3 regions of the Serratia sp. D1N4 genome follow, and region 3 is predicted to be linked to each of the others. Evidence: predicted binding sites of a transcription regulator. Region 3 holds the regulator's gene; each other region holds the start of a gene.
The links. The regulator sigma-54, encoded in region 3, starts transcription at its own class of promoters, with help from an activator protein. The targets are predictions, from matches to a motif close to GTTGGCACANNTTTCGCTNT.
Positions count from the first base shown of each region.

Region 1 (4,092 bases), 540 kb from region 3:
GCTATTGATCAGAGAATTGAGGATCTGCCCAGCATCGGGTAGCTTGCCAGTTGCCATACATGCCCTTCATCTTTCAAGGCACAGCGTTGTTGGCCGCCCTTGCTTACTCCAGTCACTTGGCCGACCAAGCATCCTGGGGATGCGCTCGGTTGCCGCCTAGCTATACCATGGAACCTATTGGGTACAGAAGACGTCTGCACCTTTTTAGTGCATCCATCCTACTCCATCCTGCACTCTCGCGGTATGAAATAGTTTTGCAGAAAATACGGTGGAGAAAAAAGCCCATCAGAGATGGGCTAAAAAGTTTCCACGGCAACAAAAAAACGGCAACTGAAACCGGTGCGCCATCCGCGGACAGCGCAAGGTATCATTTAAACGCTGTAGTACAGCTCGAACTCTACTGGGTGTGGCGTCATGCGAACGCGGTCCATCTCTTCTTTACGCAGTTCGATGTAAGCATCGATCGCGTCGTCAGTGAACACGCCACCACGGGTCAGGAACTCGCGGTCTTCGTTCAGTGCAGCCATAGCTTCATCCAGTGAGCCGGCCACTTTTGGAATCTCAGCTTCTTCTTCCGGCGGCAGGTCATACAGGTTTTTGTCCATGGCATCGCCAGGATGGATCTTGTTGATCACGCCATCCAGACCAGCCATCAGCAGTGCTGCGAAGCACAGGTATGGGTTAGCCGCTGGATCCGGGAAGCGCGCTTCGATGCGGCGAGCTTTCGGGCTGGAAACCACTGGAATACGAATAGACGCTGAACGGTTACGGGCAGAATAAGCCAGCATCACCGGTGCTTCGTAACCTGGGACCAGACGCTTGTAAGAGTTGGTGGTCGGGTTAGCCAGGGCGTTGATCGCTTTAGCGTGCTTGATGATACCGCCAATGTAGAACAGTGCGATGTCAGACAGGCCGCCGTATTTGTCGCCAGCAAACAGGTTAACACCGTTCTTGGACAGCGACATGTGGCAGTGCATACCGGAACCGTTATCACCGAACATCGGTTTTGGCATAAAGGTCGCGGTTTTACCAAATGCGTGCGCCACGTTGTGCACCACGTATTTGTAGATTTGGATTTCGTCGGCTTTCTTGGTCATGGTGTTGAAGCGGGTTGCCACTTCGTTCTGACCTGCGGTGGCCACTTCATGGTGGTGAGCTTCAACCACCAGACCCATTTCTTCCATGGTTAAACACATGGTAGAACGGATGTCCTGTGAAGAGTCAACCGGTGGTACTGGGAAGTAACCGCCTTTCACCGCTGGACGGTGGCCTTTGTTGCCGCCTTCGTATTTGGTGCTGGTGTTCCAGGCGCCTTCGATGTCATCGATGCTCACGTGGGAACCACGGATGCTGCTGCCGAAACGCACGTCGTCAAACAGGAAGAACTCTGGTTCTGGCCCAAACAGCACGGTGTCTGCAATGCCGGAAGAGCGCAGGAAATCTTCTGCACGTTTGGAGATCGAACGCGGGTCACGGTCATAGCCCTGCATGGTGCCTGGCTCGAGGATGTCACAGCGAATGATCAGCGTGGTTTCTTCAAAGAACGGATCCAGAACCGCAGTGCTGGCGTCTGGCATCAGCACCATGTCAGATTCGTTGATGCCCTTCCAACCACCGATCGAGGAGCCGTCAAACATTTTGCCTTCTTCGAAGAAATCGGCATTTACCTGATGAGCAGGGATGGTGACGTGTTGTTCTTTACCCTTGGTGTCAGTGAAGCGCAGGTCTACAAATTTCACTTCATGCTCATTCAGCATCGTTAAAACGTGTTCAGCGGACATACTTAACTCTCCCGGATTTATCGTTGTCGTCGTCGTGGAACGAATCTGTGGAAACTGGCTTGATTTCGCCTTGCGTAGACTAAAGCGAAAACTGTGCCAACTATTTTAAAAGCGCAATAATCGCCTTTCTGCGCGGGTTTTGCCCATCCCTAGTATGCACCATGGGGGATGCAATGCACTGCTGTGGTGCAAATAATGCCTGCTGGGGCACTTAAATGGTGCAAAACGTCATCAGTTGCTGCTTTTTGCACCGTGAATGAGATCACAAACTGACCTGTACACAGTTGTTTATAAGAGAGTGTTGTGATCTTGTTTAGTACCTCGCTTAATACGTGTACAATAGCGCGCTATTTCTAATGCCTGAGGCAAAGCTGTGATCGAAAATTTGCGTAACATCGCCATTATTGCCCACGTTGACCATGGTAAAACCACCCTGGTTGACAAGTTGCTGCAACAATCCGGTACTTTCGGAGAGCGTACAGAAGCAACTGAACGCGTAATGGACTCCAACGATTTGGAGAAAGAGCGTGGGATTACCATCCTCGCAAAAAACACCGCCATTAATTGGAAAGACTACCGCATCAACATCGTGGATACCCCAGGACACGCCGACTTCGGCGGTGAGGTTGAGCGAGTGATGTCAATGGTCGACTCGGTGCTGCTGGTCGTGGATGCGATGGATGGCCCAATGCCGCAAACCCGTTTCGTGACCAAGAAAGCGTTCGCTAACGGTCTGAAACCGATCGTGGTCATCAACAAGGTTGACCGCCCTGGCGCGCGTCCTGACTGGGTCGTTGATCAGGTCTTCGATCTGTTCGTTAACCTGGACGCCACCGACGAACAGCTCGATTTCCCAATCATCTATGCTTCTGCACTGCTGGGTATCGCAGGTCTCGACCATAACGAGATGGCTGAAGACATGACCCCGCTGTATCAGGCGATCGTTGACCACGTGTCTGCACCGCAGGTTGAGATGGATGCTCCATTCCAGATGCAAATCTCTCAGCTGGACTACAACAACTACGTTGGCGTGATCGGCATCGGCCGTATCAAGCGCGGTAAAGTGAAGCCTAACCAGCAAATCACTGTGGTCGACAGCGAAGGTAAAACCCGTAACGGTAAAATCGGTAAAGTGCTGACCCACATGGGTCTGGAGCGTATCGAAGCCACCGTTGCCGAAGCGGGCGACATCATCGCTATCACCGGTCTGGGTGAACTGAACATCTCCGATACCATCTGTGATGTGAACGCGGTAGAAGCACTGCCTGCGCTGTCGGTTGATGAACCGACCGTAAGCATGTTCTTTAACGTCAACACCTCACCGTTCTGTGGTAAAGAAGGCAAGTATGTGACTTCACGTCAGATCCTTGAGCGCCTGAACAAAGAACTGGTACACAACGTGGCATTGCGCGTTGAAGAAACGGCAGATGCTGATGCATTCCGCGTTTCAGGCCGTGGTGAACTTCACCTGTCGGTACTGATCGAGAACATGCGTCGTGAAGGTTTCGAACTGGCGGTTTCCCGTCCGAAAGTTATCTTCCGCGAAATCGATGGCCGCAAGCAGGAGCCATTCGAAAACGTGACGTTGGACATCGAAGAGCAGCATCAGGGTTCTGTGATGCAGGCGATGGGCGAGCGTAAAGCTGACCTGAAAAACATGGATCCTGATGGTAAGGGCCGTGTGCGTCTGGACTATGTGATCCCAAGCCGTGGTTTGATCGGTTTCCGTAACGAATTCATGACTATGACTTCCGGTACGGGTCTGCTGTACTCCACCTTCAGCCATTATGACGACGTGCGTCAAGGTGAAGTGGGTCAGCGTCAGAACGGCGTGCTGATCTCCAACGGCCAGGGTAAAGCGGTAGCATTCGCCCTGTTCGGTCTGCAAGATCGCGGCAAGCTGTTCCTGGGCCATGGCGCAGAAGTGTATGAAGGCCAGATCATCGGTATTCACTCACGTTCTAACGACCTGACCGTGAACTGCCTGACCGGTAAAAAGCTGACCAACATGCGTGCTTCTGGTACTGACGAAGCAACTACCTTGGTTCCTGCCATCAAGATGTCTCTGGAGCAAGCTCTGGAATTTATCGATGATGACGAACTGGTAGAAGTGACGCCAACCTCGATCCGTATCCGTAAGCGTCACCTGACGGAAAACGATCGTAAGCGTGCAAGCCGCGGTCCTAAAGAAGCTTAATCAGCTGATTTAATCCGCAATGCTTAGGGCGCGTAAAGGCGCCCTGAGTTTTTTCCTCAGTCTTTCCCCCGTTTCTGCGGCGTGTCGTGCGCTTTTCCTCCTTGTTCCCTGTTC
Region 1 is NZ_CM137274.1:5,270,961-5,275,052, reverse strand. Features, by position in the region: gene glnL (nitrogen regulation protein NR(II)) at 1-57, opposite strand, end outside; gene glnA (glutamate--ammonia ligase) at 372-1,781, opposite strand; gene typA (ribosome-dependent GTPase TypA) at 2,155-3,978, shown strand.
Region 1: the regulator sigma-54 is predicted to act here: its motif matches at 1,863-1,882, upstream of glnA (glutamate--ammonia ligase).

Region 2 (4,092 bases), 2.1 Mb from region 3:
CGTGGTGCCGATCACCATGCTGACATGGCCGGGGGCCAGAAAGCCGTCGATGCGCACATCCGGCTGCTGCAACAGGCTGCGCAAGGTGGGGATCAGGCTGATATGCTGGCAAAATACGCTGAAGTTTGCCGTACCTTCCAGCTTCGCCTGCTGTAGCGTCACCGCCGTGACCGGCGTGGTGGTCTCAAAACCCAGAGCGAAAAACACCACCTGCCGCTGCGGGTTTTGCCGCGCCAGTTGCAAGGCGTCCAGCGGTGAGTACACCACCCGCACATCGGCCCCGCGCTCTCTGGCCTGCAACAGCGAACCCTGCCTGCCCGGCACGCGCAGCGCGTCACCAAAGGTGCAGAAAATCACCTCAGGATGCGCGGCAATCTCGCAGCAGGCATCAATGCGCCCCATCGGCAACACGCACACCGGGCAGCCAGGGCCATGGATAAATTCAATCTGCGGCGGCAACAGCTTATCCAGCCCAAAGCGGAAAATGGCATGGGTATGCCCACCACAGACTTCCATGATCTGCAATGGCCGCTCGGCGGTCGCCGGTAGCTGCTCCGCGCGGCGGAAAATACGCTGCAACAGCAGTTTTACCAGGCGCGGATCGCGGAATTCATCAACGTAATCCATGGTTACCTTCCCCGGCCAGAAACAGCGCCACGTCCTGTTCCACTTCCCCCATCGCCTGCAAGGCCGCCAGCATCTCCTGAGCTTCTTGCTGGTCAAGGCGGCTCATGGCAAAGCCTACGTGGATCAACACCCAGCAGCCGATCAGCGCTTCGCGGGGTTCATCGGCCTGGCACACCAGGGCAATATTGACCTCGCGCTGTACTCCGCATACATCAGCCCAGGCGTGCTGCGGCTGGATCTTATCCAATGCTACGATCTGGCCGGGAATGCCTATGCACATAGCTGCGCCTCCAGCCAGGCCAGCCACTGATCCATGCCCTCACCGCTGCTGGCAGACAGAGCGATCACCTCGATCGCTGGGTTAACCAAGCGGGCATTGGCAATGCAGGCCGCCAGATCAAAGTCCAGATAGGGCAGCAGATCGATCTTGTTCAGCAGCATCAGGCTGGCGGCGGCAAACATATGTGGATATTTCAGCGGTTTGTCTTCCCCTTCGGTTACCGACAGCACCGCCACCTTGTGCCGCTCGCCGAGATCGAAACTGGCCGGGCACACCAGATTGCCCACGTTCTCGATAAACAGCAGGCTGTGCGGCTTCAGCGCCAGCCGCTGAGCGGCATCCTGCACCATCTGAGCATCCAGATGGCAGCCTTTGCCGGTATTAACCTGGATCGCCGCCACCCCGGTAGCGCGAATGCGTTCGGCATCGTTGGTGGTTTGCTGATCGCCTTCGACCACCGCGCACTCCTGCTTGCCGCGCAGCCGCAACAGGGTGTTGGTCAGCAGCGTGGTTTTACCCGAACCGGGGCTGGAAACCAGATTCAGCGCCAGAATATGCTGCGCGGCGAAATACTGCCGGTTGTGTTCCGCCAGCCGATCGTTTTTATCCAGCACGCGGGTTTCAATCTCCAGCATCCGGCGCTGGCTGATGCCCGGCGCATGGGTGCCTGCCACGCCAAAGCCGTAATGCAGATCGCCCTGCAGGCTCCGTTGCGGGCGGAATGGCACTTTTACTTCGCCTTCAATCGTTACTTCACCTTGGGCACAACCGCAGGTACTGCACATATTCATTCCCCTTTGCGTTATTCAATTTCCAGGCGCTTGATTTGCAGGCCATCGTCCGCCTGCACCCGCAGATTGCGCCCGGCACACTGCGGGCAGAGCAACACCTGCGGCATGAGCAGCCGAACATCCGCTTGGCAGTCATGGCACCAGCACTGCGCCTGCTGCTCGATCACATGCAGTTCGCACCCTTCTGCCAGCGTGCCGCGGCACACCATGTCGAAACAGAACCTCAGCGATTCCGCCTCTACACAGGAAAATGCCCCCACTTCAAACCACACCGCAGTAATGCGCCGCGCCTGATGTTGCCGGGCATGCTGCTGCATGATCTCCACCGCGTGCTGGCACAAGGTTATTTCGTGCATTGAACCTCCGTACACCGAGTCATGGATCTCTCTTTGCAAATACGGTGCCAAATCGCGAGTGACATATTTGTCGAACGACATGTCATCGACACCCTAATGAAGTTGAACGTTTACCCGGTAGTGAATGATTACCGATTGAATCTAAAGGGAATAGTGAGCGAATAGCGGTTTTGGCACGCTTTATGCCATAGCAAGCTGACCAACAACTATTTCGACAGTCGTGATTTCAATATTGGGTGACGAGCATGAGCACAATCAGTGAAGTAACCAGCCAGGCTGACTATATCGCCAGTAAAAACAACCGCTTGATGGCGCAGTGGCAAACCTATCACAGCACGCTGATCAAGGCGGTGACTACCACGAAAAAGAAGATTAATCATGAATTTACCTACAGCCAGGAAAATGACCTGCGCTTTATTTTATTCAATCACTTTCTTGTCCGCGTTCAGTTAACCGATGGTTTTTACAGCCGCGATATTTGCTACAGCATTAATCTGGCCAGCCCCCAGGAAGCAGAGCACTTTGCGCCCTTCGCCCACGCCACGCTGGGTGAAGACGGCAATATCGACGGCGTGGTGAATAACCGCGATATGCCAGCGGTCTTCGATCACTACCTGAATAAGATCGCCGTCATCTATCAATGCCTGTTTGATTCATTGCATGACGGCCATGCCATTCATGACGCGCTGATAAAAATTACCCAGCCTGCATAACTGTCGAAACGTCATTTTTTACTGTCGATTTCGTCAAAAATGACGAAACAAGGAGCGTGCATGAACCGCTTTATCATTGCGGACCCCAAACTCTGTATTGGCTGCAACACCTGCATGGCGAGTTGTTCTGAGGAACACCGGCTACAGGGGTTGCAGGCACTGCCTCGGTTACAGGTTAAACGCAGCGCTTACGACTCGGCACCGGTGATGTGCCACCAATGCGAAGACGCGCCCTGCGCGCAGGTGTGCCCGGTGAATGCCATTCGGCATCAGGATAGCGCCATCGTGCTGAACGAAAGCCTGTGCGTCAGTTGCAAGCTGTGCGGCATTGCCTGCCCGTTCGGTGCCATCGGTTTCGCTGGCAGCAGGCCGCTGGCTATCCCAGCCGATTGTAATACCCCATTGGCGCTGCCTGCCGAACGCGCACCGCGCCCAATCAGTGCCTTTCTCGATTGCCTGCCGGGCGTGCGCGCGGTGGCGGTGAAGTGCGATCTGTGTGCCTTCAGCCCCGCAGGCCCGGCCTGTATCCGCACCTGTCCTACCCAAGCCATCCGGCTAGTGACCGATAGCGACGTGCGCCACGCCAGCAAACAGAAGCGGCGCAACGCCATGCAGGCGCTCTGCGCCGATCTGCCGTTCGTCACCCGCAAGGAGCCACACTCATGATGAATGCCACACTACCCGATCCGCTGTTGCTACTTGCGCTGGCACTGGCGGGGCATCTGCTGTTCGCCCTGCTGAGTTGGCTGCTGGCATCCTGGCCGCGCCTGGGAGCTCTGTTCAGCGGCGGCGGCCTTATTCTCTGTGCGCTCACCGCCTTGCTGGCCGCGGGGAAAATGCTGTTCAGCCCGCTGCACAGCGCCGTTTTACCCTGGCTGCACTATGCCGTTGAGGTCAGTGGCCTGAATGCCCTGCTGCTGTTGGTGATTGCCCTGAGCGCTTTGTGCGCTGGGCTGTATCACGCCGGTTGGTTGCACACTCTTAGCGCCCAGCAACGCGGCCGCATCGGCGGGTTAACCCATCTGCTGCTGGCGGCCCTCAGTGCGGCGGTGATGGCCGATAACGCCATCGCGCTAGTGTTGCTGCTGGAGTTGGCGGCGCTGTGCGGTTACTTCCTGATCGGCAAGCCGCAGGATGGTAAAAGCCTGCGTGCCGGGCATAACCAGTTCCTGCTGGCGCGCCTTGGTACGCTGCTGCTGATCGTGGCTTTTGCGCTGGTTGCTACCCACAGCCACAGCCTGCAATTTAGCGCGATCCGCGCCACGCCGTTGCCCGATACGTTACGCAGCGGCGTGTTTCTGCTGGCGCTGGCGGGCTTCGGCATT
Region 2 is NZ_CM137274.1:2,655,598-2,659,689, reverse strand. Features, by position in the region: gene hypD (hydrogenase formation protein HypD) at 1-627, opposite strand, end outside; gene ACX1CU_RS11610 (HypC/HybG/HupF family hydrogenase formation chaperone) at 614-907, opposite strand; gene hypB (hydrogenase nickel incorporation protein HypB) at 898-1,692, opposite strand; gene hypA (hydrogenase maturation nickel metallochaperone HypA) at 1,710-2,054, opposite strand; gene hycA (formate hydrogenlyase regulator HycA) at 2,300-2,767, shown strand; gene ACX1CU_RS11590 (4Fe-4S dicluster domain-containing protein) at 2,828-3,433, shown strand; gene ACX1CU_RS11585 (proton-conducting transporter transmembrane domain-containing protein) at 3,430-4,092, shown strand, end outside.
Region 2: the regulator sigma-54 is predicted to act here: its motif matches at 2,087-2,106, upstream of hypA (hydrogenase maturation nickel metallochaperone HypA).

Region 3 (4,092 bases):
GCTCTTCATCGGTCTGTGCAGCCCGCAGGCGGCGGCAGACGGTTTTGTCCGCCAACCGTTTGGCGACCAGCGACAGCGTATGCAAATGCGTTTTGCATTGGTCGGCCGGGACCAGCAAGGCGAACAGCAGGTCGACCGGCTGGTTATCAATGGCGTCAAAGGCGATGGGTTGTTCCAGACGGATAAACACGCCAACGGCACGCAGGGTGTCCTCTTCCAGTTTGCCATGGGGGATCGCGATACCGTTGCCGATACCGGTACTGCCCATGCGCTCCCGGGTGAGAACCGCCTCAAACACCACCTGCGAAGGCAGGTTGAGCTGTTTGGCTGCCAATTCGCTGATAATTTCCAACGCCCGTTTCTTGCTGGTGCAGTGTACCGAGCTTTTGGTGCACTCGATGTTTAATACCGAGCTTAATTGCATTATTTCGTTGTTCATCTCATCTTCACTTAAAAAACCTCATCAAACGCTGTGACTGGCGATTTGAAACCACAACGGGTGGTGTGCAAACTGCCTGTGCCGATTACGCTTGATGAATCGGTTTTTTTCGCCGGTTTAACCCTGATGGCTGATCGGCGTGCCCCATTCAGGGTAACACGCCGATGGTTGCCTGGTAGCCAATGACTACAATTTGGGCTGCTTTCGCCTGGGCGATCGCGGCCTTAATGTCAGTGCTGCTTGAGTTTGTCTTTATGCTTGTTCAATTGGCGCGCCAGTTTATCGATCAGGCTGTCAATTGCGGCATACATATCTTCTTTTTCCGAGGTGGCGTGCAACTCGCCTCCATTCACGTGCACCGTTGCTTCAGCAATCTGCTGCACTTTTTCCACACTAAGAACGACATACACCTGATTTATGCGATCAAAATACTGTTCGAGTTTGGCGAACTTGGTGTTCACAAACTCACGCATAGGTTCAGTGACTTCGATGTGGTGTCCGGTAATGTTGAGCTGCATAATGTCTTCCTTCTCTAGTGAGGTCAAATCAACTGTTTGCGCTGATTTGACGGCGGGATGGACAAAGACTCTCGGTACTTGGCAACGGTGCGCCGTGCCACCATGATCCCCTGATCGGAAAGCATCGTGGCCAGCTTGCTGTCGCTAAGCGGTTTAGCGGGGTTTTCCGCCGCAATCAACTTCTTCACCAACGCACGGATCGCCGTGGAGGAGGCTTCGCCGCCGCTGTCGGTATTCACATGGCTGGAGAAGAAATATTTTAATTCAAAAATGCCGCGCGGGCTGTGCAGAAACTTCTGCGTGGTCACGCGCGAGATGGTCGATTCGTGCATCTCCACGGCCTGGGCGATATCGGCCAGCACCATGGGTTTCATAAATTCTTCCCCCTGTTCAAAGAACGCTTCCTGCTGATCGACAATGCAGCGGGTCACTTTGAGCAGAGTGTCGTTACGGCTTTCCAGGCTTTTAATCAGCCACTTCGCTTCCTGCAGATTGCTGCGGATAAACTGGCCGTCGGCATCGTTGCGCACGCTATTGCCAAGCGCAGCATACTGCTGGTTGATCTTCAGCCGCGGGATGCTGTCAGTATTGAGTTCAACCTGCCATTTATCCTGTACCTTGCGCACCAGCACATCCGGGATCACATACTCTGATTCACCGGTGTTGATTGACTGACCAGGACGCGGGTTGAGCGACTGAATCAGCACCATCGCTTCTTTCAGTGTATCTTCTTTTAAGCGGGTTGTTCGCATCAGGCTGCGAAAGTCGTGATTGGCCAGCAAATCCAGATGATGACTGACGATTAATTGTGCTTCGGCGAGATAAGGCGTGTCTTTGGCGTATTGAGAAAGCTGGATCAGCAAGCAATCACGCAGATCGCGCGCGGCAACGCCGATCGGGTCGAAGCGCTGTACGCGTTTCAGTACCGCCTCGACCTCGTCCATGGTCACATTGTCATCACCGATGCTTTCCAGAATGTCTTCCAGCGGCACGGTGAGATAGCCGGTATCATCAACGGCGTCGACGATCGAGGTGGCAATGGCCGCGTCGGTATCGGAAAACGGCGTTAAATCCACCTGCCACATCAGATAGTCTTGCAGCGTCTGGGTGGTTTCCCCCTGATAGACCGGGAGTTCATCATCGCTGTAATCGATGCTGTTACCTGATGGGGTACCTGCGGTGTAGATTTCGTCCCAAGTGGCATCCAGAGGCAGCTCTTCGGGCATATCCTTCTGTTCCAGCGCTTCACGGGTATCCAGCGCTTCGGTCTCGGGGCGTTCTTCAGTGTCGATCTCGTCGTGCAGGTCGGTTTGTTCAAGCAGTGGGTTGCTCTCTAACGCCAGTTGGATTTCCTGCTGGAGCTCAAGCGTGGACAGCTGCAGCAGACGTATCGCCTGCTGTAGCTGGGGAGTCATCGCCAATTGTTGGCTGAGCCTGAGTTGCAAACCTTGCTTCATAATCTTCAGGTTACTTCCGTTTGCTAGAACCTAGAGGCGGAATTCTTCGCCCAGATAAACGCGTTTCACTTGCTCATCGGCCAGAATAGCATCTGGTGTGCCATGGGCAATCAGTTTGCCTTGGCTGACAATGTAGGCGCGTTCACACACGTCCAGCGTTTCGCGCACGTTGTGGTCAGTGATCAGCACGCCCAGGCCGCTGTCACGCAGGTGCTCGATGATTTTCTTTATATCGATAACGGAAATCGGGTCAACCCCGGCAAAGGGTTCATCCAGCAGGATGAATTTCGGGTTGGCGGCCAGCGCGCGGGCAATTTCCACGCGGCGGCGTTCACCACCGGAAAGTGACTGGCCCAGGTTGTCGCGCAGATGAGAAATATGGAACTCCTCCATCAGTTCTACCGCACGATCGGTACGCTGTTCGCTGGTGAGATCGTCACGGATTTCCAGCACGGCCATCAGGTTGTCGTAAACGCTCAGGCGACGGAAGATCGAGGCTTCCTGCGGCAGATAGCCGATACCGCGGCGTGCACGCGCATGCAGCGGCAGAATGCTGATGTCTTCTTCATCGATGGCGATACGCCCGGCATCGCGCTGAACGATACCCACGACCATGTAGAAAGTAGTGGTTTTCCCTGCGCCGTTGGGGCCCAGCAGGCCGACGATTTCGCCGGATTTCACTTTCAGGCTGACGTCTTCAACGACTTTGCGGCCTTTATAGGCTTTCGCCAGATGTTCTGCGATGAGTGTTGCCATAAGTGATTAGTTACTCTTCTTTTGACCGTTTTTGTCTTGCAACTGTGATGGCACCAGCACCGTGGTCACGCGTTTGCCTTTATCGCTGAACGCCTGCATCTGCTGCTGCTGTACCAGATAGGTGATGCGATCGCCCTGCACATTGCTGTCGAGCTGTTCCAGGTAGGCATTGCCAGTGAGCGTGACTAACTGGGTGGCAACGTCGTAACGAACTTTTTGTGCATGGCCTTTCACCGGCTTGCCGTTATCTTGCATCTGGTAGAACGTGACCGGGTTGCCAAAGGCTTCAATGTAGGTCTTGTTCTGATCGCCATCTGGACGAGTAACCACCACTTTATCGGCTTTGATCTCAATGGTGCCCTGCTTGATCACCACTTCGTCGGTAAAGGTGCTGACGTTGCTCTGCATATCCAGCGATTGTTTCAGTGAATTGATATTCACCGGCTGATCGGCGTCGGATTTCAACGCCAGAACCGGAGTGCTGGCGGTCAAAACGAGGCTGGCGATCAACAGATTACGGAGTTGTTTTTTGGTTCTGAATTTCATAGTTGGTCTTGACCTTATCAATCAGCTCAGCGGTTTTGTCCCGCAAGTTCCCACGCATTTTCATGCCGTTAGAGGTAAAATTGGTCCCGAACAGGGTCACTTCGTCATCGGAGTAGACATCCTGTGTGACCAGATTAACCCGAGCATTGTCCGTTTTGATTTTTTCTAGCTGCGAGGTGGTGGTCAGGCTGTTCACCTCAACGTGGCCGTACAGATACAACATACGATCCTTGGTCAGCTTGGCGCGATCGGCGCGTACCGACCAGGTGGCTACGGCGTTCTGATCAAACAGCGTCATCACCGGCTGGGTAAACCAGCTTAATTCATCGGCGGTGTAATACTTCACCTCTTCGGCCACCAGTTTATAGTTCAGCTT
Region 3 is NZ_CM137274.1:4,730,934-4,735,025, reverse strand. Features, by position in the region: gene ptsN (PTS IIA-like nitrogen regulatory protein PtsN) at 1-439, opposite strand, end outside; gene hpf (ribosome hibernation promoting factor) at 670-957, opposite strand; gene rpoN (RNA polymerase factor sigma-54) at 981-2,414, opposite strand; gene lptB (LPS export ABC transporter ATP-binding protein) at 2,445-3,170, opposite strand; gene lptA (lipopolysaccharide ABC transporter substrate-binding protein LptA) at 3,177-3,716, opposite strand; gene lptC (LPS export ABC transporter periplasmic protein LptC) at 3,685-4,092, opposite strand, start outside.